2 regions of the Adlercreutzia sp. CNCM I-6207 genome follow, and region 1 is predicted to be linked to the other one. Evidence: riboswitches for the same ligand, from Rfam matches in the RefSeq annotation. Region 1 holds a riboswitch; the other holds the start of a gene.
What was found. A riboswitch is a leader RNA that binds a small molecule or an ion and turns the genes downstream of it on or off. The one in region 1 is predicted to bind thiamine pyrophosphate.
Positions count from the first base shown of each region.

Region 1 (14,718 bases):
GGCCGAGCCGACCAGGCCGCAGGCGACGCCTGCGACAACGAAGCGCTTCACCATGTAACCGAACAACGCATAGCGTACGGTGGCCACCAGCGTGCCCAAGGTGCTGGAGAGCTTGTTGGTGGCGATGGCGGCATGGGGCGGCAGTCCGGCGAAGAAGTAGGCGGGCAGGGAGATGAGCCCTCCCCCGCCGGCGATGGCGTCCACGAAACCGGCGATGAGCGCCAACGGGCACACGATGAGAAACTCCACGACGCCTTCCCTTCTCGCCTCTCCGCCACACTCGCCGGACGCAAAAAGAGCCGCCCGAGGGCGGCTCGTGAGTTCTTGGTAGCTCCGACCGGATTCGAACCGGCGACCTCCGCCTTGAGAGGGCGGCGTCCTAAACCGCTAGACGACGGAGCCACATGGCGCTTCATGAAGCCGGGAGGCGTGCGGCCTCCCGACCCGGATTCCTTGGTAGCTCCGACCGGATTCGAACCGGCGACCTCCGCCTTGAGAGGGCGGCGTCCTAAACCGCTAGACGACGGAGCCACGAAATGCCACGCGAGAAAATGGCTGGGGTGGAAGGAGTCGAACCCTCACATACGGCACCAGAAACCGCTGTCCTGCCATTAGACGACACCCCAACAGAACTTTCTCGCCACACCGCTCGAAAGCGGCGAGCGCAAGTGAGTATGTTACGGAAGCAAGCGCCCCCCGTCAAGCCCCAATTTTGGGAATTACGAAAAATGCGGGGAGCGGCCGCAACCGCATCGCGTGAAAAGCTCGCGCGAAAACCCCAGTACGACAGAGCTGTTCTCGCCCTAGCAGGGCATCGGGGCACCGTACTGCCACATGTGGTCGAGGGGACCCGAGCCACGCCCCAGGTTCAGACCGGCCGCGAGGGCGCCGGCCACGTAGGCCTTGGCGTCGCGCACGGCCACGTCCACGGAAAAGCCCCGGGCCAGGCCGCAGGCGATGGCCGAGGAGAGGGAGCAGCCGGTGCCGTGGGTGTTGTCGTTGGCGATGCGCGTACCCCGCAGCCACACCGATTCGCCGTCGGCCATGCGCAGGTAGTCGTCGGCGGCGTCCGGCTCGTCCACCCCGTGGCCGCCCTTGATGAGGATAGCGGGCACGGAAGGCGCTGCGTCCGCGAAATCCGACGCGTTCTCCCAAACGGCGACGCAGCGGTCGGCGATCAACGACGCAGCCGCCTCCACGTCTTCCGAAGATGCGATGGCCGTGCCCGAGAGCACCTCGGCCTCGGGGATGTTGGGGGTGATCACCGTGGCCCGGGGAAACAGCTGGCGCACCAGCGCGTCCACGGCGGCGTCGGCGATGAGCGCCGAGCCCGACGTGGCCACCATAACGGGATCGACCACGACATTGGCGGCTTTGTGGCGATCGAGCCCATCGGCGATGGCGCTCACGATGGCCGGCGACGACACCATGCCGATCTTCACCGCATCGGGCCGGATGTCGTCGAAGACGGCGTCGATCTGGGTGCCCACGAAAACGGGATCCACCTCGAGCACGTCGGTAACGCCGAGCGTGTTCTGGGCCGTGAGCGCCGTGATGACGCTCTCCCCGAACAGATGATGGGCGGCGATGGTCTTCAGGTCGGCCTGGATACCCGCTCCCCCGCTGGAATCGGATCCGGCAATGGTGAGAACCGCTTTCATGGCATTCCTTTCGCGACGGCGTCGACCGCTTCCCGAACGGCCGCATGAAACCATCATTTCACACGAAAGGGGCGCGCCTGCACGGCCGCCCCTTTCTGGCAATCAACCGTTGATGAGACGGGGGCTACCCCTCGATGAGCTTCACGGCCTCGTTGGTGTCGACGACCTTGGCGGCGTAGCACACCTTCATGTATTCGAGGCCTTCCTCCTGATTGCCCACGAGGAACGTGGCCGTGGCGTCGCCGACCACGATGATGTTGAAATTGTTGAAGTAGGCGTCGGCCACCGTATGCTTCACGCAGATGTTCGTGTCCATGCCGCAGCAGATGAGCGTGTCGACGCCCAGCTCGTTCAACAGCAAAAGCAGTCCCGTCTGGAAGAAGCCGCTGTAGCGGCGCTTCTCCACCACGTAATCGGAGGGCTGAGGATCAAGCAGCGGCGAGGTCTGGGCCTCCGGGGTACCGGCGATGCCGTGGGCGCCCCACAGGGCCAACTCGCGATCGATGCCGGGGAGGTGGGCGTCGTTGGTGAAGACGACGGGCATACCGGCGGCGCGGGCGGCCGTCGTGAGCTTGGCCGTCTGCTGGATGGCAGGCAGGAGCACCGGCTCGAGCGGGCCTCCCGTGGGATCGCCCAGCTCGTCGATGACGAGCAGCGCGCACTTCGCGCGATCGATGGAAGTGAGGTCGATGAGGTCGTTGTTGTTCTCGTCGCCGAGCATGGATGTTCCTTTCTCGCTAACGGGTCTTCCGATTCCCGTCCCGTTTCTCCCTGCGCGTTGCCCGAAGCCAGGAGCGCCGCCCCTTTCGCGTCTGCGGCAAGCAGGCGACCATGACTTAAATACTCAGGGTTTCGTCGATGATACGGGAAAGCTCGCGTGTTGCGGCCTCAATATCGTCAGCGGCGAAGATGGCGCTCACCACGGCGGCGCCGTCAACGTCCAGCTCGGACAGGCACGGCACCGTGGCGGCATTCACGCCGCCGATGGCGACGACGGGGATGTCCACGGCAGCGACGATAGCGCGGAACTCCTCGGCTGCGAGCACCCCGGCCTCGGGCTTGGTGGCCGTGCCGGTCACGCCGCCGACGCCCAGGTAGTCGGCACCGGCCGCCTCGGCTGCCCGCGCCTGCTCCACCGTCTGGGTGGATACGCCCACGATGGCGTCAGGGCCGAGCAGCGCCCGCGCTCGCTCGCAGGCCATGTCGTCCTGGCCTACGTGCACCCCGTCGGCGCCCACGGCGAGCGCGCATTCCACGTCGTCGTTCACCACGAAAGGCACGCCGGCCGCGCGGCAGAGCGCGAGCAGCTCCTCCGCCTCGGCCCGCAGCGCATCGCCGGTCGCCTGCTTGTCGCGCAGCTGCACGAAGGTCGCACCCCCGGCAAGCGCCGCTTCCACGCATTCCGCCAGCGTCCGCTCTCCGAGCCACGCGTTGTCCGTCACCGCGTACAGCTTCAAGGCACAGCGAATGGCCTCCGCCGACCACTTTCCACGTTCCCGTACAGGCATGTTCACTCCTTGTTCCAAACCAGGTGTTCGTTCTGGTCACTTTTTTCGAGTTGTTAGACATTGCGCAAGCGCGATGCCGAGCAAACAGGAGGAAACACTACGAAAATGCCTGGTCAGACCTTTTTAGTTCTTTGTTTCCGCAAAATGCCCTGCTGAAAAAGTCTAACAACTCGATTTTTCTGCCTCGATAGGGGGCGAAGATCGACCCGACCCTGCGCCTCGCGCCCCATTCTCTTCCAGCGCCTCCTTGGCGCCCCTACTCCGCATCCAGGTCGACCACGAGACCGTCCATGATGTCGTTCACGGTCTTCATGGCGCACATCTTGCCGCACATGGTGCAGGTGCCCTCGGTGGAAGGCGGGGCGCTCTCGAAGACGGCGCGGGCGCGGGCCGGATCCAGCGACAGCTCGAACATCTCGTCCCAGGCCACGCGCCGGCGCGCATCACTCATGCGATTGTCGCGATCGCGCGCGCCGGGCACGCCTTTGGCGATGTCGGCGGCGTGGGCGGCGATCTTCGTAGCCACCAGCCCCTCGCGCACGTCGTTCGCGTCCGGCAGGCGCAGATGCTCGGCCGGCGTCACGTAGCAGAGGAAGTCGGCGCCGGCAGAAGCCGCGATGGCGCCCCCGATGGCCGCCGTGATGTGGTCGTAGCCCGGGGCGATGTCAGTCACAAGCGGCCCCAGCACGTAGAAGGGCGCCTCGTGGCACAGCCGCTTCTCCAGCTTCATGTTTGCGGCGATCTCATCGAGCGCCATATGCCCGGGGCCTTCCACCATCACCTGCACTCCGGCGTCCCAGGCGCGGCGCGTCAGCTTGCCAATTTCGATGAGCTCGGCGATCTGCCCGGCGTCCGTGGCATCGTAGCCGCTGCCGGGACGCATGGCGTCCCCAATGGAGATGCACACATCGTGCTCGTGCAAGATGGCGAGCACCTCGTCGTAGTACTCGTAGAAGGGGTTCTCGCGACCGGTGGCCTCCATCCAGGCGAAGATGAGGGAGCCGCCGCGGGACACAATGTTGGTAAGCCGCCCCGTCTCCTTGAACGACTCGATGACCCGGCGGTTCATGCCGGCGTGGATGGTGACGAAATCGACCCCGTCCTCGGCATGGGCGCGCACCACCTCCAGGAAGTCCTCGGGCGTGATGGCGATGAGCGCTTTTTCCAGGTAACCGATGGCGTCGTACATGGGCACGGTGCCGATCATAGCCGGCGACTTCTCAACGAGCGCGCGGCGGAAGGCGCGGGTCTTGCCGGAGTTGGAAAGATCCATGATGGCGTCGGCGCCCAGTTCCAGGGCCACGTCCACCTTCTCCCATTCCAGAGCCTCATCGGCCAGATCGCCCGAGATGCCGAGGTTCACGTTCACCTTCGTGGAAAGAGGGACGCCCTCCAGGGTGGAACCGACGCCGGCTGGAACAAGGCTTGCGTGATGGATGTTGGCCGGAATGGCGGTGCGCCCGGCGGCCACGGCGGCGCGGACGGCCTCCGGCTCGCGGCCTTCGGCGGCGGCCACGGCGGCCATTTGAGGCGTGACGACGCCGGCGCGGGCGAAATCGATCTGGGTGATGGGGGTTTGCGCGTCGGCGGCGGCGCACGGTGCGGCATTGGCCATAGAGACTCCCTTCGTTGGCATTACCCATATCAGGTTCTTCGGGTCGGGGCGTATCCGGCGCCCCCTCTCAGCCTGCCCGACCGTCGCGCGGCTGCAAGCTCCCCGGGTATGAGGTTGTAGGCACAGTATAGGGAAGTTGGGCCGCGTCGCAAGCGGCGTGGGCGCGGACGGCCGCCCTACAGGGGCATAAACACCGCCAGCGTGCCGCTCTCCACCGCGATGCGCGCCGGCTCGTCGACCATCTCGTTGGAAAGGCCCCAGCTCGTGCGGTTCGTGAGGGCCACGCCGTCAAGGCCGTACTTCAAGCCTTCTTCCACGACCCCTGCAGAAACATCGGTCAGCGAGAACACCGACACGATACCGCTCGGCAACGCGGGAAGGCGCAGCTCGCCGGGGCCGACGAGAAACGCGATACGCTCGCGCTCCCCCACTGCGGCCACAGCGAGCCCCCGCTCGGCAAAGGAGGCCAAGAGCTGCAAGTTCGCCACCGTGTGGTCGAGCCGCCCCCCGAGCGCGCCGTACACCTCCACGGCATCGGCGCCGCGCGCGAGGGCCTCCTCCAAAGCCAATTCCATATCCGACGCGTCCTTCTCCGGCGAAAACGCCTTCACGGACATGCCCTCGGGCACGTATCCCAGCGAGTCGAAGTCGCCCATGGCCAGATCAGGCGCGCAGTCCACAGCTGCCAGGGAGGCAAACCCCCCGTCCACGGCGATGACCGCATCGAAGGCGCCCTCTTTCCAATGGGCGGCAAAGTGAGCGGCATTGAAATCCGATGCGCCAACTAATGCGACCGTGCTCAAAACATATCCTCCATTCACATTCACCATGTCATCCTTAAGCGAGCGCAAGTCGAAGGATCTCATTGCGGGGAGCCGCTAGATCCTTCGACCTCGTGCTGCGCGCTCCGCTCAGGATGACACGGTGTGTCACTCGTGTGGTTCGACCAGGGTGAAGCAAGTTCTGCTACAATACCACAGGCGAGCGGGCCAGACGGTCGCGTACCCCCTCAGGGGTGCGAGGAAAGTCCGGGCTCCGCAGGGCAAGATGCCAGCTAACGGCTGGGCGGGGCGACCCGACGGAAAGTGCCACAGAAAAGAAGACTCCCCTGCTCGGAACATGCGGTGCGAGCCGCATGCGCGACACAGGAGAAAAGCTGAAACGGTGCGGTAAGAGCGCACCAGCGCGGCGGCAACGTCGCGGCTTGGCAAACCCCATCTGGAGCAAGCGCAAATAGGAGCGCCATACGGTGGCCCGCCGTGCGCTCGGGTTGCGTGCTAGAGGCGCGGGGCGACTCGCGTTCGAGATAAATGGCCGTCCCCGACAGAACCCGGCTTACAGGTCCGCTCGCCTCTTTGTTTCGTTTGCCTGACGGCGCACAAACTACGTCGATGCTGCGGTTCCGACAGGCACCTGGCCTTCGCATTCAAAGCTTTCCTTCGCGTACCAAAGTACGCTCAGCCGCTTTTCAAGCGAATTCCAGGCACCTGTCGGAACCTCGCTGACTTCCTTGGGCGAACGGGTAAGACAAAAGATCAAGTAATAAGAAGAACCGCCCAATAAGGCGGTTCTTACATACCATATAGATTCTCTCAGCTGATTAGTCGATCTCTTCGAACTCGAAGTCGTCGGCGTCGCCGAAGCCCGAGAGGTCCTTCTCGTAGGGAGAGGCAACCGGGGTGGCGGCGGCCACAACGGCGGCCGGGGCCTGAGGCGTCACGTAAGCGGAGGGCGCCACGTACTCGTCGATCTCGAAGTTGCCGGTGAGGCCGGGCACCACGTCGTACTCGCCGTCCAGCGCCGTCGCGGCGGCCGGCACGTTGGCGCCGATGTCGGCCAGCTTGCGGGAAGCGTCGGAGATGATGTCCTTCAAGAGGTCAGCGTACTCCTCGCGAGCATCCTCGCGGTCGTCCTGCAGCTTGCGGATGGCGTCGATGACGTCCTGGCGATCGGTGTTGGCGCGATCGATGATGCGCTGGGCCTCGTCGCGGGCGTCCTGGATGGTCTCAGTGGCGTTCGCGTTGGCCTTGGCGAGGATCTCGTCGGCCGAGCGCTGGGCGATGATGAGGGCCTGGGCGATGGCGTTGTCGTCGGCGCGCTTGTCGGAAAGCTGGCGCTCCAGATCGGCGATGATGGCGTCCTTCTGGGCGAGCTGAGCGTCGTACTCGGAGGTGTCGACGGTCGCTGCAGCCACCTCGGTGATGGCCACCGTGGAGGCGGCGGGCGCGTCGAAGCCGCTGAAGCGGTCGGCCTCCAGCTGATCCTGGAGGTGCGCGATGGTGTCGTTCAAGATGTCGATCTCGTCGGCGACATGCTCGAGGAACACGTCCACTTCATCCACATCGTAGCCTTTGCGGTCGATGGAGAAGCTCTGATTGTGGATGTCGGAAGCGGTGATTGCCATGTAGGTACCTCAGTTTCTTACGATGTTACGTCGCTGACACGTCGGAATGCCGGCCGTCTGAATTTAGAAAATCATCACCAGCAAACGTACCCCGAATTGTAATACAAGCAGAGCGATGATGGGAGTCACGTCCACCATTCCTCCAAGGGGCGGAATCAATTTTCGGAACAAGTTCAAATACGGGTCGCACAGCTTGCCCAGAGCGCGGTAGATGTCGCCGATGATGCCGCTTTGGGTGTTCGGCAGCCAGGACATCATCACGTAGATGAAGATGATCATGGAGTAGGCGTCGGCCAGTCTCACGAGGAGGTAGGTCAGCATAGTTCAAAGGCTCCTTAGTCGGAAGGTCTTAAGGGCGCGCCAAGCGCTAGATGATACCCTGAGTGCGCAGGTAGGAGCGCTCGGCCTCGGTGAGCTCGTCGATGCGAGTGAGGGCGAACACCTTGTTGCCCACACATTCCACGTTCGCATCCAGCGCGCTGGCCACGCCGAAGGAGAAGTCCAGGATGCGCTTGGCCAGCGCATCGGGAGTGGCCGCCAAATTCAGCACCACCGCATTGCCGAGCTTGAGCGCCGTGGAGACGGCCTCGGCGTCGTTGTAGGCGCCGGGAGCCACCACCTTCAGCGTGCGAGAGGGGGTGAAGCGCGAACCGGAAGCGGAGGCAGAAGTGCCTCGCGAGCTTGCCGGGCGCGTATCGGCCGGGGGCGTGGTGGATTCGAACAGTGAGTTCAAACCCTCGGAGCGGGCGTGATGCACCGCCGAGGCGGCGGCGGAGGCGGCGGCTGTGCCTTCTGGGGTCATCTGCGGCGGCAGCGAGGAATCGACCATCGTGCGGAACGAGCTGGAGGAGCCGCGGCGGCTCGCGGGCGCATCGTCGTCGGGCAGCGTGGGGACCGCCGTGCGGGCGCGCACGGCGTCGATGGAGACGAGACGGGGCATGGAGGAGCGGCCACGGGAACGCTCGCCGGGCTCGCGGGTGGTTACCGAGTCGTAGGGGTCATAGGCCGAGCCGGACGTGCGCTCGTAGGACTCGTCGTAGCCGTACTCGCCGTAGTCGTCGCCCTCTTCGAATTCCTCGTAGTCCTCGTAGAACTCCTCGTAACCGTTCTTACGGCCGAAACCCAGCTTCGACTTGATGTCGCCGAACATGCTCTTGCCGTCCATGGAGCCTCCTGCTTCGTGTGGGCGGTGCCGCCCGCCGTGGTTCTAAGGTCTAAAGGGGCGCTTGCGGCCCCGCAGTGTTCTCGATCATCATACCAGCTTGAAGGCTACTCCTGATAAGATTCACTAAAGATGGCCCGCCCGACGCGAACAATGGTAGCCCCCAGGGGCACCGCCTCGCGCCAGTCGTCGCTCATGCCCATGGAGAGCTCCGTGAAAACGGCGGCGTCATCGGCGGGAAGCTGGGAGCGAATCTGGGCGGCCAGTTCAGCTAGTCCCGCGAAGGCCTCGCGGGCCGCCTGCGCGTCGCCGGCAGGGGCCATGGTCATAAGGCCGCGCACGGACACGTGGGGCAGGGCGGCCACCGTGCGCACCAAATCGGCCGCCTCGACGGGGTCGACGCCGCTCTTCGACACCTCGCCCGACACGTTCACCTCGATGAGCACGTCCTGTACCTTGGAAAGCTCCGCGGCCGCGCGATCGATTTTCTCGGCATGGCGTCGTTGGTACAGGGAGTGGATAAGCGTTGCAGAGGCGACGATTTCGGGAATGCGGCGCGACTGGATGTTGCCGATGAAGTGCCAGCGAGCCTCGGGGAACGCGGCGGACTTCGGCACGATCTGGTCGGGGCGGTTCTCGCCGAAATCCCGGGCGCCCCCCTCGATCGCCTCGGCCACGCCCTCGGGCCCAACCGTCTTCGACACGGCCACGAGGAGCACGTCCTCGGGCGCGCGGCCCGCAGCCACCGCTGCCTCGGCCACCTCCGCGGCCACCCTCTGATAGCGCTCGGCAATACTCACAAGCTCATTCCTTTCGACCGGCGAAGGCACTGTGGCGTCCGCAGCGGCCTCCGCTTTTGCGATACGAGAAGTAAAGGTCGTCGCGGTAGGCGGTGCACTCCCCCGACGACGCGATGCGCGCCTCCGCGACACCGGCCTCGGCGAGACTGGCGCGCACGGCGGCTTCCAAATCGAGATGATCGGCGCCGCGAGCGCACGAGGGCCCGAAGCGCTCGGCGAAGCGGCCGACGAGGTCGGGGACGCACTCGTAGCACTCCGCGCCGATATGCGGGCCGATGTAGGCGTTGTACTCGGAAGGATCGGCGGCTCGCCCCGCACGAGCGTCGAGAGCCGCCAGCGCCTCAACGGCCTTGGCGGGGATGCCGGCGAGCGCTCCGCGCCAACCCGCATGGGCCACGGCGTAAGCCCCCGACGGGGACACGACGATAACCGGGGTACAGTCGGCGAAGCACAAAAGCGCCGTCACGTCCGGCACGGCCACGGCCACGCCGTCGGCGCCGGCGGCCCCGGCGCGCGTCACCTCCTCCCATGCGGCAGCCGCATCGTCGTCCAAGGCGAGCACGACATCGCCGTGCACCTGGTTGAGCGTCAGCAGCCGAGTACTCCCGAGGCCCGCGGCATCCAAGAGGAGCGCGCGGTTCTCAGCCACGGCCATCGGGTCGTCTTCCACGTGATCACCCAAGTTGAGACCGTCGTAGGGAGGCTCGCTCACCCCGCCCTGGCGGCGCGAGAAACCCAGGCGCACGCCGGTGGCCACGAACAGAGGCTCATCGGTTAAAAAGGAAAGGCCCGCTGACGGGCGGGCCTGCAATGTCGGCTTGGGAAGTGCCATGGGACTCGAACGTCGACCTCTCCCCTAGCGGGCGCGCTTCAGGAAGTCGGGGATGTAGTCCTCATCCGTGAAACGGCTCGTGGGCGCGGGGGCCGAGAAGGTGACCGGCGCCTGCTGGACCGGCTGGGAAGCCGGCTCGGTGGAGGCGAACAGGTCCTTGCGGGGGGCGAAGTCCATGGAGGACTGAGAGGCGCCCACCTTGAAGCCCGTGGCGATGACCGTGATGCGCACGGCGTCCTTCAGCTCCTCGTCGATGATCTGGCCGTAGATGATGTTGGCGTTCTCGTCGGCACAGGCCTCCACCGTGCGGGCCGCCTCGGAGACCTCGGTCAGCGTGAGATCCGGGCCGCCGGCGATGGAGAACAGCACACGCGAGGCGCCGGCGATGGAGGACTCCAGCAAGCTGGAAGAGGTGGCCTGCTGGGCCGCGTCCAGCGCGCGGTTCTCGCCCGTGGAGATGCCGATGCCCATCATGGCCGTGCCGGCATCCTTCATGACCGTGCGGATGTCCGCGAAGTCGAGGTTGATGAGGCCGGGGATGGTGATGAGGTCGGTGACGCCCTGGATACCCTGGCGAAGCGTGTCGTCGCAGATGCGGAAGGCGTCGATCATGGACGTCTTCTTGTCGACGATCTCGAGCAGGCGGTCGTTGGGAATGACGATGAGGGTGTCGACCTTCTGGGAGAGCAGATCGATACCCTGGTCGGCCTGATTGCGGCGAAGGCGCCCCTCGAAGGAGAAGGGCTTGGTGACGACGCCCACGGTAAGGGCGCCGATCTCCTCGCGGGCGATCTCGGCCACGATGGGGGCCGCGCCGGTGCCCGTGCCGCCGCCCTCGCCAGCGGTGACGAAGACCATGTCGGCCTCGGCCAGAGCCTCGCGGATCTCCGCGCGGCTCTCCTCGGCGGCCTGACAGCCCACCTGGGGGTTGGCGCCGGCGCCGAGACCACGGGTCAGCTCCTCGCCGATGTGGATGGTCTTGTCGGCATCGGACATGAGAAGGGCCTGGCGGTCAGTGTTCACGGCGATGAACTCCACGCCGCGCACGCCGGCCTCCACCATGCGGTTCACGGCGTTCGTGCCGCCGCCGCCGACACCGACGACCTTGATGACGGCCAAATGTTCAGAGCCTGGAATGTTCGGCATTTCGTCCTCCACACCTGTTGCGTTTTACTGCTGCGTTTGTCTCGTTTCCGCGCGTCGTTGCTCGGGCGCGCCCTGCGGTCCGCCCAAAGGCGGCATTTATGCAGGACATTGTACACGATGCCCATTCGTTTGCAACGCAAATCACCGCCAAAGGAGCCTGCAGATACACGAATACGACAAGAAACCCACCGCATCGCGCTTCGCAGGGCGGCAAAGCGGGCAACCGCGCCGTGCTTCGCAGGGCTCCGAAGCGAGCGACCGCATCGTTTTCTCGCTTCCTGGGAAAACTCTCGGTCGGCGAACCTCCCCGTTTCTGCAGCAAATCTTGAGTTATAAGCGTCTCGATGCGGGAGAGAAGGCCCGCAGAAGTTTCCATATTTGCAAAACCCCAGGTCGTGAGCATTGGCTGCGGGGGTTTCAAAAAGTTCCGCACCCCCTAGACGCTTACAACTCGCGATTTGCTGCAAAAACGGGGGTGTTCGCCGACCGAAGACCGCGACACCTGCTCGGTAGACGCGGTTGGGAGGGGCGACCAAGGTCGCCCCCTACGGGAAAGATCGCTCACGGTTTCGCCCGAGGAAGTCAGGGAGAAGCCAACCGGTGCCTGTCGGGCGCGCAGCGTCGGCAGGGACGTTCGTCCCGTAGGGCGAGCGAAACCTCCTAGACGGCGCGCCAGGTGGGGCGGTCGGGGACGCGGACGTTGATGTAGGAGACTTTGCCGGGGTTGTCGGCCATGATCTGCAGGACGATGCGTTCCTTGTCGCGGATATCCTCGGCGGTGCCGAAGGCGATCTCGATGCCGTTGTCCAAGGTCAGGCACGTGGAGGCGGCGTCGGTGGCCGTCACCGTCTTTACCTGCTCGGCAAGTTCCGTGGAAAGGCCGTCCAAGATGGCCAGGGCGTTGTTCACGTTGCCGTCGGCGCAGTAGGTGCCCACCTCGGGCGTGAGGCCGAAAGGCACGCCGGTGATATGCAGCACCCGGTCGGCGTCCTCGTAGATCTGCGGAGAAATGGTGGCACCAAGTTCGGAATCGCGGGCGGGAATCTCCATGAGCCACATGCCGTCGGAGGCGATGGCCCACATCTGGGTGACCTTCGCGTTGTCGGCCGCCACTTCCACGATGGCGGCGATCTCGCGCTCGGTGACGTTGATCTCCAGCGTATCGGGGAAGATGCGGTTCACGGACACGTCGGCGACCCAGGCGTCGCGGTCGACGCTGTTGGCCACCGAAGACGTGTCCACGTTCAGAAGCGTCGTACCCTGAGGCACGGCGGCGAGGATGGCCATCTCGTCGTTGGTGAGGTGGTCGGCGCCGTTGACCTTCACCGACGTGATGGCGAAGGCCCCGCTGAAATAGAGGGCCGCATAGGTGATGCCCAGCACGCAGACGAGCACAAGCGCCACGATAAAGGCTTTGAAGGCGCCGGAGCGCTTCGGGCGGGCGATGGCCCGGGCCGCCGGCGCGCGGCGGTCGCCACGAGACGCGGGCAAGTCCCCCAGGCGCACCGATGTCGTCACCGTGCGGGGCGCGGGGCGCGCGCCCGAGGCGCGACCGCCGGCAGAGCGGCCGGCCGCCGAAGATGCCGCCGAGCCGAAATGTGCGCGCGAGGTCGGGCGCACGGACGGGGCAGGTCGGGACGAAGCCGGGCGCATCGGGGCCGACGCGGGGCGCCGCGACGGCGAGGCGCTGCGCGAAACGCCTCCGCGCGCACTCCCCCGCGAGGTGGAGCCCCGGGGAACCGAGACGTTGCGGTTGCTCGATCTCCTAGCCACGGCGACCGTCCTCGTCGCGCCCCTCGCCTGTGGAAAGCGCGCCAACCTCGCCAGCAGTCTCGCCAGCGGCCGCGTCAGCGGAAGGCGTGCCGCGCTCGCCGGTAGAAGGCGCGGAGCCCGCCGTAGAGGCAACGCTCGCGCCCGTGCCAGCAGACGTGCCGCCAGCGGCACCGCGCGCGCACTCGTCGCCAAATGCCTCGTCGGCACCGCGCGCACTCGGGAAATCTTCGTCGAAGCCCAGCATGCGCACCTCGGGCACAAGCTCGACGCCGGTGCTCTCAAGCACGGCGGCGCGCACCTGTTCCATGAGCGCGCGCACGTCGGCGGCCGTGGCGCCACCGCGGTTCACTATGAAGTTGCCGTGCAGCTCGGACACTTTCGCACCGCCCACCTCGGCGCCCTTGCATCCCGCCCCCTCGATGAGGCGCCCGGCCGATCCCCCCTCGGGGTTCTTGAACACGCTGCCGCAGGTGGGCTCGGAAAGCGGCTGGCAGCCCTTGCGCCGGGCGAGGTTGCCCTCCATCTTGTCGCGCACCCGATAGGGATCGGCGGCCTCGGCGGCCAGCTCGCATTCCAGAATCACCTCGTCCGCCGCAAAGGAACTCGCGCGGTAGCCCCAGGAGATCTCGTCGCCGCGTCGTCGGGCCAGGCCGCGCCCGGGCCGGTAGGTGGTGACGGAGACGACGCGCTGGCCTATCCACTCGTCAGCCGTGCCGGCGTTCATGCGCAGGGCGCCGCCCACGGTACCCGGAGTACCAACGGCGAACTCGAAACCGCCGATAGCGCGCTTGAAGGCCTCCTGCACCACTGCAGAGAGCGAGGCGCCCGCGCCCACGATAAAGCGGTCATCATCGAAGCGCAGGGTGCGGAAGTCGCGGCCGAGCACAATGGCCACGCCGGCGAATCCCGCATCGGCCACGAGCACATTGGAGCCGCGGCCGAGCACGACCCAAGGCGTGCCCTCGGCCGCGCAGACGTCCACCAGCCCCGTGAGCGCCCCCACGGAATTCGCGCGCACGAAGAAGCGCGCCGGGCCTCCGATGCGGTAGGTGGTGTGGCGACTTAAGGGCTCGTGGGCGTAGACGTCGCCGTCGAAGCGGTCGTCCACAAGCAGCGATTGCACGGGCGAGGCGTGACGGGCCATGGGGCTCCCTTAGCGGCCCAGCTCGTCCACAAGCTGTGGCGCGATGGCGGTCACGTCCCCCGCGCCCATGGTGATGACGAGGTCACCGGGCTCGGCCACTTCCAGCATATGGGGCACCGTGTCGATGCGGCGCGGCACGAAGACGGCATGGGGATGCCCATGGTCGGTGACCACGTTCAAGAAGGTCTTGCCGGTAACGCCCGGCACCGGCGCCTCGCCGGCGGAGTACACGTCCATGAAGGTGACGGTGTCCGCTTCGTCGAAGGCGCTGCCGAACTCGTCGCGCATGATATCGGTGAACAGGGCGACGCGGGAATAGCGGTGCGGCTGGAACAGCACGTGCACACGGTTGAAATCCAGGGCCTTGGCCGCCTTGATGGTGGCGGCGATCTCCGTGGGGTGATGGGCGTAGTCGTCCACCACCGTGACCCCGCCGGCCTCGCCGATAAGGTCGAAGCGGCGACGAACGCCGGCGAACTCCTGCAGCTTCTCGGCCGCCAGATCGACATCGAGGCCCAGAAGCGAGATGAGCGTCAGCACCGCGGCACCATTGGAGACGTTGTGCAGGCCCGGGTTCTGCTTGATGCGGCTGGCCACCACGCGCCCGTCGGGCAGCCGCAGGGTGAAGCGGGTGCCCACGCCCTGGGCCTCCGTGGCCAGGATGCGGGCGTCG
Region 1 is NZ_CDRVLZ010000006.1:3,442-18,159, forward strand. Features, by position in the region: gene ACW4QM_RS04340 (sulfite exporter TauE/SafE family protein) at 1-249, opposite strand, end outside; tRNA gene ACW4QM_RS04345 (tRNA-Glu) at 326-402, opposite strand; tRNA gene ACW4QM_RS04350 (tRNA-Glu) at 455-531, opposite strand; tRNA gene ACW4QM_RS04355 (tRNA-Gln) at 553-626, opposite strand; gene thiD (bifunctional hydroxymethylpyrimidine kinase/phosphomethylpyrimidine kinase) at 804-1,661, opposite strand; gene ACW4QM_RS04365 (cysteine hydrolase family protein) at 1,786-2,382, opposite strand; gene thiE (thiamine phosphate synthase) at 2,498-3,169, opposite strand; gene thiC (phosphomethylpyrimidine synthase ThiC) at 3,426-4,784, opposite strand; TPP riboswitch at 4,775-4,899, opposite strand; gene ACW4QM_RS04380 (thiamine diphosphokinase) at 4,961-5,587, opposite strand; RNA gene rnpB (RNase P RNA component class A) at 5,766-6,138, shown strand; gene ACW4QM_RS04390 (DivIVA domain-containing protein) at 6,385-7,188, opposite strand; gene ACW4QM_RS04395 (YggT family protein) at 7,252-7,509, opposite strand; gene ACW4QM_RS04400 (cell division protein SepF) at 7,556-8,353, opposite strand; gene ACW4QM_RS04405 (YggS family pyridoxal phosphate-dependent enzyme) at 8,458-9,150, opposite strand; gene ACW4QM_RS04410 (polyphenol oxidase family protein) at 9,155-9,982, opposite strand; gene ftsZ (cell division protein FtsZ) at 10,007-11,128, opposite strand; gene ACW4QM_RS04420 (cell division protein FtsQ/DivIB) at 11,789-12,901, opposite strand; gene murB (UDP-N-acetylmuramate dehydrogenase) at 12,894-14,045, opposite strand; gene murC (UDP-N-acetylmuramate--L-alanine ligase) at 14,055-14,718, opposite strand, start outside.

Region 2 (14,718 bases), on a different contig from region 1:
CGAGGTGGACCGCCTGCTGGAGGGGCGTCGGCCGCCGCGATACGATCGCGAAGTGGTCGAAGGGGCTGCGATGGGCGACTTTGACGAAGAGCTTCTGGAGGGCTTCATGCGCCGACAGCGTGCCGATTCGCCGCGAGCGTTCAAGGGCATGAGCGACGAGGAGCTGCTTGAGGCGCTCTGCGTGACGGCTCGTGACGGGGAGGGGATTGTGCGACCCACATTGGCGGGACTTATGGCGCTCGGGCGCTTTCCGCAGCGTTATTTCCCGCGGGCCTGCCTTTCGTTTACGGTGATCCCGGGGACGTCGAAGGCCGATGTGAGCGCCGAGGGGCTGCGTTTTCTCGATTCTCGCGAGATCGTCGGGCCCATCCCCGTGATGATATCGGAGCTGATGGTGGCGCTGCGACGCAACGTGCGCGTCTCGTCGAAGGTGGAGGGGGCGTTTCGCATCGATAGACTCGAGTATCCCGAGACGGCCGTGCGCGAGGCGGTGGCCAACGCGCTCATGCACCGCGATTACTCGCCGGACGGGTGCGCCTCTCAGGTTCAGGTGACTATGTACGGCGACCGCATTGAGATATTGAGTCCAGGCGGTTTGTGCCGGGCTATGACGGTCGACCGTTTGGGCGAGCTTGGCGTTTCCTTCCCGCGCAACCAGGCACTGGCCAACATCCTGCGCGCCACCCCCTATGCCGAGGGGTTTGCCGAGGTGGGCAGCGTGGTGGAGAACAAGGGCACGGGTTACTTCCAGATTCGGGCCAGCTTGCGCGAGGCGAATATGCCGGAACCGGTAGCCATTGACCACATCACCGCTTTCGAGGTGGCGCTATACAAGGCCGGCGCTGGCGCGGAGGCAGGGCGGTTCGGGTTCGGGTTCGGCGGCCGCGCGGGGGGTGGCGGGCGCGGTGGCGTTCGGCTGCCTGAGGGCGCTGCGGGCGGGAAGATCGTGCGATCCGTCACGGAGTGGTCAGACGAAACAGGTCGCTTCCATACCATTCATGTGCTGGCGCCGGGTACGGTGGAGTGCGACATCGTCGACTTCTTGGAAGAGGCGCCCGCACCGGTGAGCTCGCGGATTCTTATGGACGCATTGGGTAAGTCGAAGGCAACGATCAGCCGCGCGCTCAATCGGCTGATGGACAAGTCTCTTGTGGAACGGCTGGGGCCGTCGCGCGGCCCGGGCGCCGTCTATCGGTTGGTTCAGTAGGCGCGCTTCAAAGGCGCGAGGAGCGCTTCGTAGAGGCGGTTGTCGTCGTCGAGTTCGGGGTGGAAGGCGGCGGCGATCTGGTTGCGGTGGCGCACGGCTACCGGTGCGTCGTTCAGGGTGACGAGGGGCTCGACGCCGGGGCCGGTAGCTTCGATGCGCGGGGCGCGAATGAAGGTGAGGGGAACCGGCTCGGAAGCGAGTGTGGCGCTGTTGCTCGAGTAGTCCTTCGCGTCTGCGACGCAGGTTGCTCCCGCGGCTTCTTCTGTCCCCTTCGCCCCTTCTTCCCAGCGACCCTCGGCGTGGAAGCTGCCGAGTTGGCGGCCGTAGGCGTTGCGGCGCACGGTGACGGGCAGGGTGCGGAAATGGTCGGCGAGCAGGATGAGGCCGGCGCAGGTGCCGAGGGCGGGGAGGCCCTCGGCGATGCGTTGGCGCAGCGGTTCGAACATTCCCAGGTCATGCAGCAGCTTCGCCTGTACGGTGGACTCGCCGCCGGGGAGCACCAGGCCGTCGAAGGGACGGGCGAGGTCGGCGGCCTGGCGCAGCTCGATGGTGGTGCAGCCGAGGGATTGCAGGCGCTGCTCGTGCTCGATGAAAGCGCCTTGCAGGGCGAGAACGGCGATGGTTGGGGACATGGGTTCTACTGCCCCCGCTCTTCCATGATGATCTGGATCTCCTGCTCGTTGATGCCCACCATGGCTTCGCCGAGGTCTTCGGACAAGGCGGCGAGCATCTCAGGATCGTTGAAGTTCGTGGTGGCCTTTACGATGGCCTCGGCGCGTCGGGCCGGGTCGCCCGACTTGAAGATACCGCTGCCCACGAAGACGCCCTCGGCGCCCAGCTGCATCATAAGGGCCGCGTCGGCCGGGGTGGCGATGCCGCCGGCGGCGAAGTTCACGACGGGCAGCTTGCCGGCCTCGTGCACCTCGCGCAGCAGCTCCACCGGCACTTGCAGCTCCTTCGCCGCTTCGAACAGCTCATCGTCGCGCAGGTTCTGGATGCGGCGGATTTCAGCGTTCATCCGGCGCATGTGGCGCACGGCCTGCACGACGTCGCCGGTGCCCGGCTCGCCTTTGGTGCGGATCATCGTGGCGCCCTCGGCAATGCGGCGCAGGGCCTCGCCGAGGTCGCGGGCGCCGCAGACGAAGGGGACGGCGAAGACGGTCTTGTCGATGTGGTAGGTGTCGTCAGCCGGCGAGAGCACTTCGGATTCGTCGATGTAGTCGATGTCGATGGCCTGGAGGATCTGTGCCTCGGCGAAGTGCCCGATGCGGCATTTCGCCATGATGGGGATGGAAACGGCCGCCTGGATGCCCTTGATCATGGCCGGGTCGCTCATGCGGGAAACGCCGCCGGCCGCGCGGATGTCGGCGGGGATGCGCTCGAGCGCCATAACGGCCGCGGCTCCGGCGGCCTCGGCGATGCGGGCCTGCTCGGGGGTGGTGACGTCCATGATGACGCCGCCTTTCAGCATTTGGGCGAGCTGGCGGTTGAGGGCTACGCGCTCAGCAGAGGTGATGGGAGTAGCGGGGTTGCCGGCCTGGTTAGCGGCGGGGGCGGTTTCGGTCATGAGGATCCTTCCTTTCGCAAAAGATATGAGCGGAAGGGTAAGGGATAACTGAGCTTAGTGTTATATTCAATTTGGGAAGTTTTAATAAGGTCAGTTGGAAGTGGCCTCGGTTTCGCAAAGAGCCGACGAGCTGGCGATCTGGCAGAAGACCAGGTGGTCGTAAAGGAGCAGCTCGTTCAAAGCGTGCTGCAGGAGGAGGAAGGGAAAGCGATGCTCACGTATGTGCTAAATCGCGGAGGGGAGACGAGCCTGTACGAGCAGCTTTACCGGGCGCTTCGAGCCGACATCGAGTCGGGTGCTCTTGCGGCCGGCGCGCGTCTCCCTTCCAAGCGGGCGTTCGCGAAGCATTTGGGAGTGAGCGTCGTCACCGTAGAGGGGGCCTTAGACCAGCTGGTGGCCGAGGGCTATGTGCGCGCCGTGCCCCGCAGCGGCTTCTATGTGCAGGAAATCGGCCCGAATTTGGCAAGTTTTTCGAGGGTTTCGACGCGTGAAACCGTGAAATCGCCTTCCAAAGCCGGTTTCGAGGGCAAAAGCGCGCTCGGCGTAGCCAAAATGGGGGTTTCGGGAAACGATGACGTCGAAACCCTCGAAAAACTTGCCACAAAAGACGAGTCCTTTTGTATAGCTTGTGGCGAAGGGGATGTTTTGGGGGTGCATTTGGGGCTCCGGGGCGAATCAGGCCCCCGTGGGTATGAGGCGAAAATCCGAAGCAACGGGGGTATCGAGGACGGCAGGGCCGGATGCGGGGCATCTTGGTGCGGCCAGAATGATGTCGGGCGCAAATGGCTCGCCGACTTCACAGGGGCGACGGCGCCGGAAGGGGTGTTTCCCTATGCGGCGTGGGCGCGGACGTTGCGGCGCGTGCTGGCCGACGAGAGCGAGCGCACGGTGCTGGAAGCCGCGGGGCCCCAGGGATCGCCTCGGTTGCGGGCGGCCATCGCGGCGCATCTGCGGGGCTTTCGCGGCATGGAGGTGCATCCCGACCAGATCGTGATCGGTTCCGGTGCCCAGTCGCTTTATGGTCTGCTCGTGCAGCTGCTCGGCCGCGACCTGGTATACGGTGTGGAAGACCCCGGCTATCCGCGGCTTGCGAGTATTTACCGGTCGAACGATGTGGCGGTGCGGCCGATCGCCCTCGACGAGGAGGGACCGTCGTTGGAGGTTCTTGAGCGCGCTGGCATCGACGTGCTGCATTGCACCCCTTCGCACCAGTTTCCCACCGGCATCACGGTGCCGGTGTCGCGTCGGCGCGCGCTGGTGGAATGGGCTTACGGCACCTCGGAAAAGTCAGAGAGCGTTCTGGCGCCACGCGTCAGTGATGGGCCCAGCCGGCCCTCTGAGGCTAAGTGGGATCCGGAAAACGCCTTGGTGGACGAGTGCGGGAGTGGGAAAGTCGGCGGGATGCTTGAGACCCGGTCGCGCTATCTTATCGAAGATGACTTCGACTGTGAGTTCCGCATGGCGGGACGTCCCGTGCCGACGCTCGCGACCCTCGATGGGGCTGGCCGCGTGATTTACGCGAACACGTTCTCGAAGACGCTCGGAGGTGCTTTCCGCATTGGGTACGTGGTGTTGCCCGAAGAGCTGGCCGAGCGGTTTCGCGACAAGCTTGGTTTCTATACCTGCACGGTGGGCGCGCTCGAGCAGCTGACATTGGCGCGGTTCATGGAATCGGGCGACTACGAGCGCCATGTCAATCGCCAGAGGACGCGCTACCGACGGCTGCTGGGTGCGCTGACGGAGGCGCTTGCGGCGTCCCCGGCTGGCAGCTGCCTACGTTTCGCCAACGTGGGCGCCGGGCTGCACTTTCTCATGGAAGTCGGAATCGGCGCAGGCGACGAAAGGGGCGAAGGCGCGAAAAGCGCCGAAGGAGACAGCGTGGCCTTCGAGGAACGCGTGGCTCGGCGCGCCGCGGTTCGTGGCGTGCGCTTGGCGCCGTTGAGCCGCTATCGGTTCAACGACCGCGGGACGAGTCGGCGTCGCCCCGCTTTTGTGATGAGCTTTTCCTCCGTAAAAGAAGAAACGATCCCGGAGGTGGCCGGGATCGTTTCCGAGGCAGTTATGGCCGAGCTGGACTAATCCGGCCGTCACAGCGGGTTTCGAGTTTTTCGCCGTTGCGATGGCGGCCGGACGCGATCCTGGTCGAGGACGTTGCCATGGGTGTTTGGGGCGACCTTAGCTAATCGATGACGTCGCCGTTGACGGCGAAGGTGATTACCTCGAAGGGGATGTCCTTGCCCGACTGGGCGCAGGCCTCGGCGGCGGCGCGCTCGAGGCCGCCGCAGCAGGGCACCTCCATGCGGGCGACGGTGACCGAGGTGATGTCGTTGGCGGCGATGATGGCGGCGAGCTTGTCGGTGTAGGAGCCCTCGTCCAGCTTGGGGCAGCCGATGATGGTGACGTTGCCGCTCATGAAGCGCTCGTGGAAGCTGGCGCAGGCAAACGCGGTGCAGTCGGCGGCGATAAGCAGCCCGCGGCCCTGGTAGTAGGGGGCCTGCGCCGGTACGAGCTTGATCTGGCACGGCCACTGAGCCAAGCGGTTCGGCAGAGCGGCGGCCACGGCGGAAAGCGCGTCGGTGGCGCCGGCAGCGGCCGGAGCAGCGGCGCGGCCGGCCGGCGTGGGGGCCGGTGCCGAGGCGCCGTTCAGGGAGCGGCTGCGGGAACCGGGGCATCCGCCCTGGTGCGCAGGCGACGGCGCCGGCTTCGGAGCGTCGTCGATGAGGGTGCGGGCGGCCGAGCCGGGACAGCCGCTGCGGTACTCGGCCGCGGCCGGAACGCTGCCAGCCGTCGCGCCGCCGTTGCGGGCGCCCAGGTGTGCCGCCACGGCAGCCTCGTCGTAGGGAGCGGCTTCCCGCTCGACGAAGGAGATGGCGTCGGTGGGGCAGGCCGGCAGGCAGTCGCCCAGCCCGTCGCAATAGTCGTCGCGCACCAGGCGCGCCTTGCCGTCGACCATGGCGATGGCGCCCTCGTGGCACGCGTCGACGCACAGGCCGCAGCCGGTGCACTTGTCCTCGTCGATGTGAATAATTTTGCGGAGCATGGAACCTCTTTCGCTTCGTGTCGTATTTCGGGAAGCATCATAGCGGGCCAACGCGAAAGCGCAAGGGCCTCCATGCAGATGATGGAAAGTTGTGGACGAACCCCTAATCGGTCAGCAGTGCCTCCACCTTCTCGACCTTGGTGTGCAGGGTGTCGCTGTGCTCCGGGCGGATGTCGGCCTTCAGGATTACCTCGGTGCGGATGCCCTGGTCGGCGAGGCGCATGGTGGCGTCGCGCACGACGGCCATGACCTCGTCCCATTCGCCCTCGATCTCGGTGAACATAGAGGTAGTGCGGTGGGGCAGCCCGGAGTCGCGGATGACGCGAATGGCCTCCGCCACGTAGGGGGCCAGCTCGTCTCCCACGCCGAAGGGGGCGATGGCAACGGCAACAAGCGTGTTCATAGGAATCTCCTTTTGTTTCTCGGCTTACGCGGCTGATGCGCTGGCAAGCGCCAGAGGTGCCTCGGCCACTTCCTCGGCGGTGAGGTTGTAGAGGGCGTCGAGGAAGGCGACTTGGAAGCTGCCGGAGCCGTTGTAGGTTTCGGCAGCGCGCAGGCCGGCCAGGTTGTAGGCGGCCGTTGCGGCGAGCGCCGCCACGAAGGGATCGGCCACGCAGGCGTAGACCGCGCACACGCCCCCCAGCGAGCAGCCGGAGCCGGTGATGCAGGTCATGAGGGGCGATCCGCCGGAAAGGCGCGCCACCTGGGCGCCGTCGGTGACAAGGTCGGTAGTGCCGGAGACGGCCACGGCCCCTCCCGTGAAGCGGGCGCACGCCACGGCGGCGCGCTCGGCGGCGTCCACAGAGTCGGTACTGTCCACTCCGCGGGGACCGTCGCCGGAAGCGTCTTCGGCCGCGTCGTCCCCGAGTCCCCACAGCTCAGCCACGGCGATGATCTCCGAGGCGTTGCCGCGCAGGATAGCGGGGGGATTCTCGCGCACAGCCTCGATGAGCTGGGTGCGCAGGCTGCCGATGCCGATGCCCACCGGATCGAGCACCCAAGGCTTGCCCGCCCCCGCGCAGGCGCGCGCCGTGGCGGGAACCGTTTGCTCGTAGACGGGCAGCAGGGTCCCCAGGTTAATGTACACGGCCCCTCCCAGGGCTGCGACGCATTCGCCCTCGTCGGGCAAATACACCATGGCCGCCGAGCCGCCGACGGCCAGCTGGGCGTTGGCGACGAAGTTCTGGGTCACGGTGTTGGTGATGGAAGGCGCCAGCGGGTTCGTCTCGCGCACCTCGTGCACGGCGCGGGCCATGAGCGCCCGAAGCTCTGCCTCGGTTCGGGTGCTGCGGGACGCGCAAGCGTCTGCAGGTGCGCTGATGGCGCAGGTGGAAGGTTCGGTCATGACGATTCCTTTCCGGAAGCTGAAGCGCTGGCCTGCGGGCGTGCCAAAAAGAAAGACGCTCCCTGCAGGAAGCGCCCCTTGTGCTTGGTGAGCATGCTCCCTACGACAGTGTTAGCTGACAGGTTCGAAGGGTTGGGCAAGCGCCCTCTCAACCGCATCGACGAGGTGGCCATGGGTTTGGCTCGCTTTGTCGGGGCGGTACCCCTGCATGGTTCCAGCGTAGCACGATTGGCAGTGGGCACGGGCGGGGATGCCTGTCTCGCGCTCCACAGGGCGGTGAGCGAGGGGAAGGTGGAAGGCGAAGACGCGGACGGAGCGCGATGGAGCAGGGAGAGAAGAGAGATGCTCCATGCTGTGCTATGATGCGCCCCATGACTTTCGGAAATGACAGAGGAACGGCCGCGGCGCCCGGGGCGGCCAGCGTGATGGCGGCGATGTCGGGAGGCGTCGACAGCTCCGTGTGCGCGTTGCTCTTGCAGCAGGCGGGCTACGACGTGCGCGGTGCGACGATGGTGCTACGCGGTGGCGAGGTTTTGGGCGACGCCGGGAAAGGCGAAGGGTCGACGTGTGGGTCGGCGCGCGATGTGGAAGATGCGCGGGCAGTGTGCCGGCGTCTCGGCATTCCCCACGATGCCTTCAATCTGCGCGATCGTTTCGATGCGGCGGTGGTGAACCCGTTCTGCGGGGCCTATCTCGAGGGCCGCACGCCCAACCCCTGCATCGCCTGCAACCGGTTCCTGAAATTCGAGGCGCTGCAAAAGCGCCGGCGCCAGCTGGGGCTCGATTACGTGGCCACGGGACACTACGCCCGGCGCCGCTGGGACGAGGCGACCGGGTGCTGGCAGCTTCTGCGGGCGAGTGACCCTGCTAAGGATCAAAGCTACGTGCTGTACCACCTCACCCAGGACACGCTCGCCCACATGCTGTTTCCTCTGGGCGAGCTGACGAAGGACGAGGTGCGCGAGCTGGCCCGCGCCCACGGCTTCGTCACAGCGGAAAAGCCCGAGAGCCAGGATATCTGCTTCGTTCCCGACGGCGACTACACGGGATTCATTGAAGCATGGTGCCGGGCGTGTCGTTGTGAGGGAGAAACCTTGTGCACGCCCTTAGGACTCGCGGGCAAGGGCGAACCAAGGTCCGCTCCTACGGAGACAGGTGCGAAGAAAACTTCGGTTGCTACTGCTTTTGAACCGGGCGAGATTGTGAACCGGGAAGGACGTGTTCTCGGGGAGCATGCAGGGCTCATCCGCTACACCATCGGGCAACGCAAGGGCATCGGTGTGGCGGCGCGCGAGCCGCTGTACGTGCTGGGGAAAGATGCGTTTGCCAACCAGCTTATCGTCGGCTTCAAAGACGAGCTGCTCAGCTCAGGAGTAGTGGCCTGCGATGTGAATCTCATCAGCGGAGGCGTTTTGGAAGGCCCGCGCGAGGTGCAGGTGAAGACCCACTACCGCCAGCGGCCCGTGCCAGCGGTCGCCGAGCAGACCGGCCCCGACGAGCTGACCGTCACCTTCGACGAGCCCCAGCGCGCCGCCGCCCCAGGCCAGGCCGCCGTCCTCTATGAAGGCGACATCGTCCTCGGCGGCGGCACCATCGTCCGGGCTTTCTAGCCCGCCCGAAAGGAGACAGGGGCTGCGGATGCTGTCTGCTGCTGCTTTGGGCTACAACCCCGCGAGGCCGATTTGGTAGCCTTCTACGAACAGGCTCAGCTTCTCGATGTAACTTTGGGCCAGAGGCGACAGCTGTCGCTCGTTGTGAACGATGTAGCCCACGCGCATGAGCTCTTTGGTCTGCAGGGGCACGCTGGCGATGCCGGTGTACATCTCGCTGGAGAGCACGCCGGTGGAAATGGTGTAGCCGTTGTGGTGAGCGAGCAGGTTCGAGAGGGTGCCGCGGTCGCTCACGGAGATGCACTTTGTGTGGGGCAGCTCGGCCAGGGGCTCCTCGGAGTAGAAGAACGAGTTGTTTGCCCCCTGCTCGAAGGCGTAGCGGGGGTAGTCCTCCAGATCTTCCACGGTCACCTCGGTGCGCGAGGCCAAGGGGTGCTTGTCGCTGACGAATACGTGGGGCTGCGCAGTGAACAGCAGGTTGAAGGAGAGGTTCGCGTCGGAAAGGGCGTGCCCGATGACGCTCTCGTTGAAGGTGGAGAGGTACAGCACGCCCAGATCGCTGCGGAAGTCGCGCACGTCCTCGATGACCTCGGAGGTGCGGGTCTCGCGCAGGCTGAAGTTGTAGCCGGCGCCCTCGTACTCCTCGGCCAGTTCCAGGAACGCCTCCACCACGAAGGCGTAGTGCTGGGAAGTGATGGATAGACGCTGCGCCGCCTCGCCGCCGCGGCCGGAGTAGCGCTGCTCCATGAGGTCGGCCTGCTCCACCACTTGGCGGGCGTAGCCCAAAAGCTCGATGCCATCGCTCGTGAGCGTGATACCGCGGTTGGATCGCTCGAAGATGGTGACGCCGGTCTCGCGCTCGATGTCGCGCACGGCCACCGACAGGCTTGACTGCGAGACGTACAGCGTGTGCGCCGCCGCCGAGATGGAGCCGTGGTTCGCGATGGCGATGAGGTAGCGAAGTTGCTGCAGGGTCATGGGAAGCTCCTATGGCGGGTTAGGATTCAAGTCTAGGGAACTGCTAGGCATTATACGACCGTCGGGCGGCGATGGAAGGGAGAACTTGACGGTGCGCCACGGTTTTCTCGGCCGCCTCGCCATCGGAAACCGCTATGGCGCGGGCCGTTGACGAAGTGGGGCTATTCAGTAGGATGGGGGCAATGCATCTCCTCGTCGGTCGGAGCCGCGCGGTATTCTGATTCGCTCAGACAGTCCTCGCTCTGCGAAACAGTCCACTGGACTGTTTCGTTCGCTGCGGAACTCGCTCGGTCAGAACACCCCACGTCTCCGACCGGTTGCCGGCTTTGTTTCAGCCAGAAAGGATTTCCCATGACCGTCCACGAGAACATCACCGAGCTGATCGGGCATACGCCGTTGGTGGAGCTGACCAACTACGAGCGCGCCCACGAGCTGCCCGCCACGCTCATCGGGAAGGTGGAGTCGTTCAACCCCACCGGCTCGGTGAAGGACCGCGCCGCCCAATCGATGATCGACGCCGCCGTGGAGGCCGGGGTCCTCGACGACGAGACGGTCATCATCGAGCCCACCTCCGGCAACACCGGCATCGGCCTTTCTGCCATCGCCGCCGTGCGGGGCAACCGCATCATCATCGTCATGCCCGAGACCATGTCCGTGGAGCGGCGCAACCTCATGCGCGCCTTTGGGGCGGAACTGGTGCTCACCGAAGGCGCCAAGGGCATGAAGGGCGCCATCGAGGAGGCCGAGCGGCTGGCGGCGGAGATTCCGAACTCGTTCATTCCCTCGCAGTTCTCCAACCCGGCGAATCCGGCCGTGCACGAGCGTACCACTGGCCCGGAGATCTGGGAGGACACCGATGGCGTGGTGGACATCCTCGTGGCCGGCGTGGGCACCGGCGGCACGCTTTCGGGCACCGGGGCCTATCTGAAGGCGCAGAACCCGGCCATCCAGGTGGTGGCCGTGGAACCGGCCGGATCCCCCGTGCTCTCCGAGGGCCGCGCCGGCGCCCACAAGATTCAGGGCATCGGCGCCGGGTTCGTGCCCGAGACGCTGGACACCGCTATCTACGACGAGGTCATCGCCATCGAAGACGAGGAGGCCTTCGAGGCCGGGCGCGAGCTGGCTGCCCATGACGGACTGCTCGTGGGCATCTCCTCGGGCGCGGCCGTGGCGGCGGCGGCGAAGTTGGCGCGCCGACCCGAAAACGTGGGCAAGAACATCGTCGTCATCCTGCCCGACACGGGCGAGCGCTACCTTTCCACGGCCATGTTCGATTTCTCGTAAGCCCTCCACGTTTCTCTTTCGTTACAAATTCGTGGGCTCATCGACAGCTTCGGGGGCGCTGGGCAACGGCCGTGGTAGCATACGGAAAGCACCTTTTCGACCGACAGAAGAAAGCAGCACATGGCAACCTCGGCGCCCTCCATATTCCCCGCTTTAGCCCAGCTCGACATCGGCGACGTTCTCGCTCATATGCCAGGCGGCTTTTTCATCTACCATGCTGATGGCGACGAGGCGGTGGTCTACGTCAACGAGGCCTGCCTGCGCATCTTCGGCTGCGCTGACGAGGAGCAGTTCGTCGCGCTGACGGGCGGCACCTTCCCCGGCATGGTGCACCCCGAGGACATCGAGGCCGTGGAACACTCCATCAGCCGTCAGATTCAGGCCGACCGGTACTCCATGGACTACGTGGAGTACCGCATCATCCGCCGTGACGGCTCGGTGCGTTGGATAGAGGACTACGGCCATCACGTCACGTTGGACGCGGGCGAGTTCTTCTACGTGTTCATCAACGACGCCACGGACAAGCTGCGCGAGCGGGCCGACGAGCTGGAGGCGGTGAACGCCCAGCTGCGCGAGGCCTATGTCCGCGAGCTCGAGCACCGCACCATGCTGCGCAACGCCCTTTCCGAGGCCGAGGCCGCCAACGTGGCGAAAAACACGTTCCTCTCGAATATGTCCCACGACATCCGCACGCCGCTGAACGCCGTGGTGGGCTACGCGTCGCTCATCTCGGCCCATGGTGGCGAGGCCGAGCGGGTGCGCGCCTACAGCGACAAAGTGCTGGCCGCTTCCGAGCAGCTGCTCGACGTGGTGAACGAGACGCTGGAGATCAGCCGCATGGAGGCGGGCCATGTGCAGCTGGCCGAGGCGGAATGCTCTCTTTCCGAGCTGGTTCTGCAGGCGCGCATGGACATGGTGGATCTGGCGGACCGCGCCGACGTCACCCTGGCCTGCGACATTGAGCCTCTGGCCCACGATCGCGTGCTCGTGGATGCCGTGCGCCTGTCCCACGTGCTCACCCAGCTGGTGGACAACGCCATCAAGTACTCGCCGGCTGGCAGCACCGTGCGCATCAGCGTGGCCGAGAACGCCGGCGCGCCCCAGGGCTTTGCCAGCTTCCGCTTCGTCGTGGCCGATAAGGGCGTAGGGATGGAGCCCGCGTTCATGGAGCGCATGTTCATGCCCTTCGAACGGGAGAGCAACACCACGGCTTCGGGCGTTCAGGGCACGGGACTCGGGCTCACCATCGTGCGCAACGTGCTCGATCTTATGGAAGGCGAGCTCGCCGTGGAAAGCGCGCCGGGGGAGGGCTCCACTTTCACCGTGGACATCACCTTCCGCCAGGCTCCCGCCGACGTGGCCGCCGAGGCGCCGCGTCCGAGCCGCGGGCGGGGCCCGGTGCACCGCATTCTGCTCGTGGAGGACAACGAGCTCAACCGCGAGATCGCCTGCTGCCTTCTGGACGATGCGGGCTATGCGGTGGACACGGCGGAAAACGGCGAGGTGGCCCTGGGGATGATCGAGGAGGCCGATGCGCGCGCCTACGACTTGGTGCTCATGGACATTCAGATGCCGGTCATGGACGGCTATGCCGCCACCCGCGCCATTCGCGCGCTGCCCGACCCGCTGCGCGCATCGCTGCCCATCATCGCCGTGAGCGCCAACGCGTTTTCCGAGGATCGCAAGCGCTCCCTGGAAAGTGGCATGGATGCGCATCTTCCCAAGCCGCTCGACGTGCACCGTCTTCAGTCCCTCATCGAGAAGGTCGTTCACTAAGATACGCCCGTAGGGGGCGACCTTGGTCGCCCCTGTTTTGTCGTGCATAATTGTCCCGCTTGCAGAGGGCTGACCAAGGTCAGACCCTACGGGGAAGGCGCGATTGCCCCGTCCGGGTGCGCGCGACGGGGCTAATAGCTGTCGGCGATGTCCCTGAGGTAGTCGGCGTACTGGCGGGCGAGGGCCTTAGGGGCCTCCAGGCGCACGGCGGTGCCGAACTGGGCGAGCCAGCCGAAGAAGACGGGGCTGGCGGCCACGGTGACGTGCACGCGGGCATGGGTCGCATCCACCGGCGCGCTTTCCACGTCCTTGCCGAAGCGGTCGATAATGGCGCTCATGACCGATTCCTCCACGAGCAGCGTCGCCGGCGTCGTCTCGCCGCCGAACATGGAGAACGTGCGAGAAGTGTAGGTCGCTGCATCGAAGGTGGCGATGCGTTCGTTGCGCACGGCCGCGTCGTCGGTGATGCGCAGCCCTTGCATGCGGTCGACGCGGTAGCTGGGGAAGGAGTCGTGCTTCTCGTTGTAGGCGATGAGGTAGTAGCAGCCCTCGGAGTAAATGAGGCATACCGGCGTCTCACGGTAGATGCGGCCGTCGCCCTGGGGTCGCGGCTGTTTGTTCACGTCGTGCTTCACGTAGCGGAAGGCCACCTGGCGGCGGCGCCGGATGGCCTCGTGCAGCGTGTCCACGTGATGGAACACCGACTCGTTCTGCATCTTGATGCGGCCTTCCACGTGCACGTTCTTGGAAAGCGCGGCGGCGTGGTGGCAGGAGCCCAGAGACGCCAGCCCTTCGGTGAGGCGATGGGCCATACGAACCGTGAGGAAGCGCGAGGACTGCACGGCGTCGGTGAGCAGCATGAGCTCGGCGGCGGTGAAGGTGCGCGAGACGAGGGCGTAGCTGACCGGGTGCGTGGGAAGCTTCGCGATGTCGAGACCGAAGTCGCGAAGGGCGTCCAAGTCGCGGTACACCGATTTGCGCTCGGCCTCGATGCCCGCCTCAGCCAGCCCGGCGATGATTTCGGGGCAGGTGAGGCCGTGACTCTCGTCGGTGCGCTCGTAGAGCATCTTGGCGAGGTTGAGCAGCTTCAGTTTCTGGCTCTCGCCCGCCATCGTGCGCCCCTTTCCCCACGATCGCCTACGTTGGCTGATCGTCTTCGTAATCGTGGTCGATGACGACATTGTAGGTGTAATCGGGATATTTTTCCTTCAGATGGGCGATTATTTTGTCGCGGATGGCGTCGTCGTCGGCCTTAAAGCCTATGACCAAATCGAAGTAGACGGTCGAGGTTTTCTCGTCTACGTAGAAGCCGTGCACCTGCAGGATCGCCGGGTCGCTTTTCGCGAGGGCGTCGAGGTCGGCATGCAGAGGGGCGAAGGCGCCGGTGGTGTTCTCGGCGTAAATGCCCACGGTGGTGAGGATGCCGAACTTCTCGGTGAGTCCTTCGCTGATCTGGCGGGTGAGGGCGTGGATGTCGCGGGCGCACATATCGTCGGGCACCTCGATGTGCACCGAGCCCAAGACTTCGTTGGGGCCGAAGTTGTCCAGCACCACGTCGTAGGTGCCGCTCACATCGGGGAAACTGTTGGTGTAGGCGATGATGTCGTCGACGAGCTTCTTGTCCTCCGGGCCGCCGATAAGCGGCGAGAGGGCGTCGCCGAGCACTTCGAAGCCGGCCTTCAGAACCACAAGCGAGATGATGAGGCCCACGGCGCCGTCGATGTTCAGGCCCCAGAAGTTCTGGGCCGCCGCTACCACGAGCGTGCCGGCCGAGAGCACCGCGTCGTAGTTGGAATCAATGCCCGAAGCGATGAGGGCCTCGGAGTTCGTCTTATCGCCGAAGCGCTTGAACATGATGCCGATGGCGATCTTCGCGAGGATGGCCACCACGATGACGATGATGGTGATGGT
Region 2 is NZ_CDRVLZ010000001.1:106,061-120,778, forward strand. Features, by position in the region: gene ACW4QM_RS00410 (ATP-binding protein) at 1-1,207, shown strand, start outside; gene pdxT (pyridoxal 5'-phosphate synthase glutaminase subunit PdxT) at 1,201-1,839, opposite strand; gene pdxS (pyridoxal 5'-phosphate synthase lyase subunit PdxS) at 1,845-2,774, opposite strand; gene ACW4QM_RS00425 (aminotransferase-like domain-containing protein) at 2,985-4,853, shown strand; gene ACW4QM_RS00430 (ATP-binding protein) at 4,954-5,814, opposite strand; gene ACW4QM_RS00435 (MTH1187 family thiamine-binding protein) at 5,918-6,217, opposite strand; gene thiM (hydroxyethylthiazole kinase) at 6,242-7,159, opposite strand; TPP riboswitch at 7,240-7,375, opposite strand; gene ACW4QM_RS00445 (MnmA/TRMU family protein) at 7,531-8,769, shown strand; gene ACW4QM_RS00450 (LysR family transcriptional regulator) at 8,821-9,747, opposite strand; gene cysK (cysteine synthase A) at 10,099-11,031, shown strand; gene ACW4QM_RS00460 (ATP-binding protein) at 11,152-12,807, shown strand; gene ACW4QM_RS00465 (helix-turn-helix transcriptional regulator) at 12,939-13,919, opposite strand; gene ACW4QM_RS00470 (cation diffusion facilitator family transporter) at 13,945-14,718, opposite strand, start outside.
Region 2: linked by a shared signal. The riboswitch ahead of thiM (hydroxyethylthiazole kinase) and the one ahead of thiC (phosphomethylpyrimidine synthase ThiC) in region 1 are both predicted to bind thiamine pyrophosphate.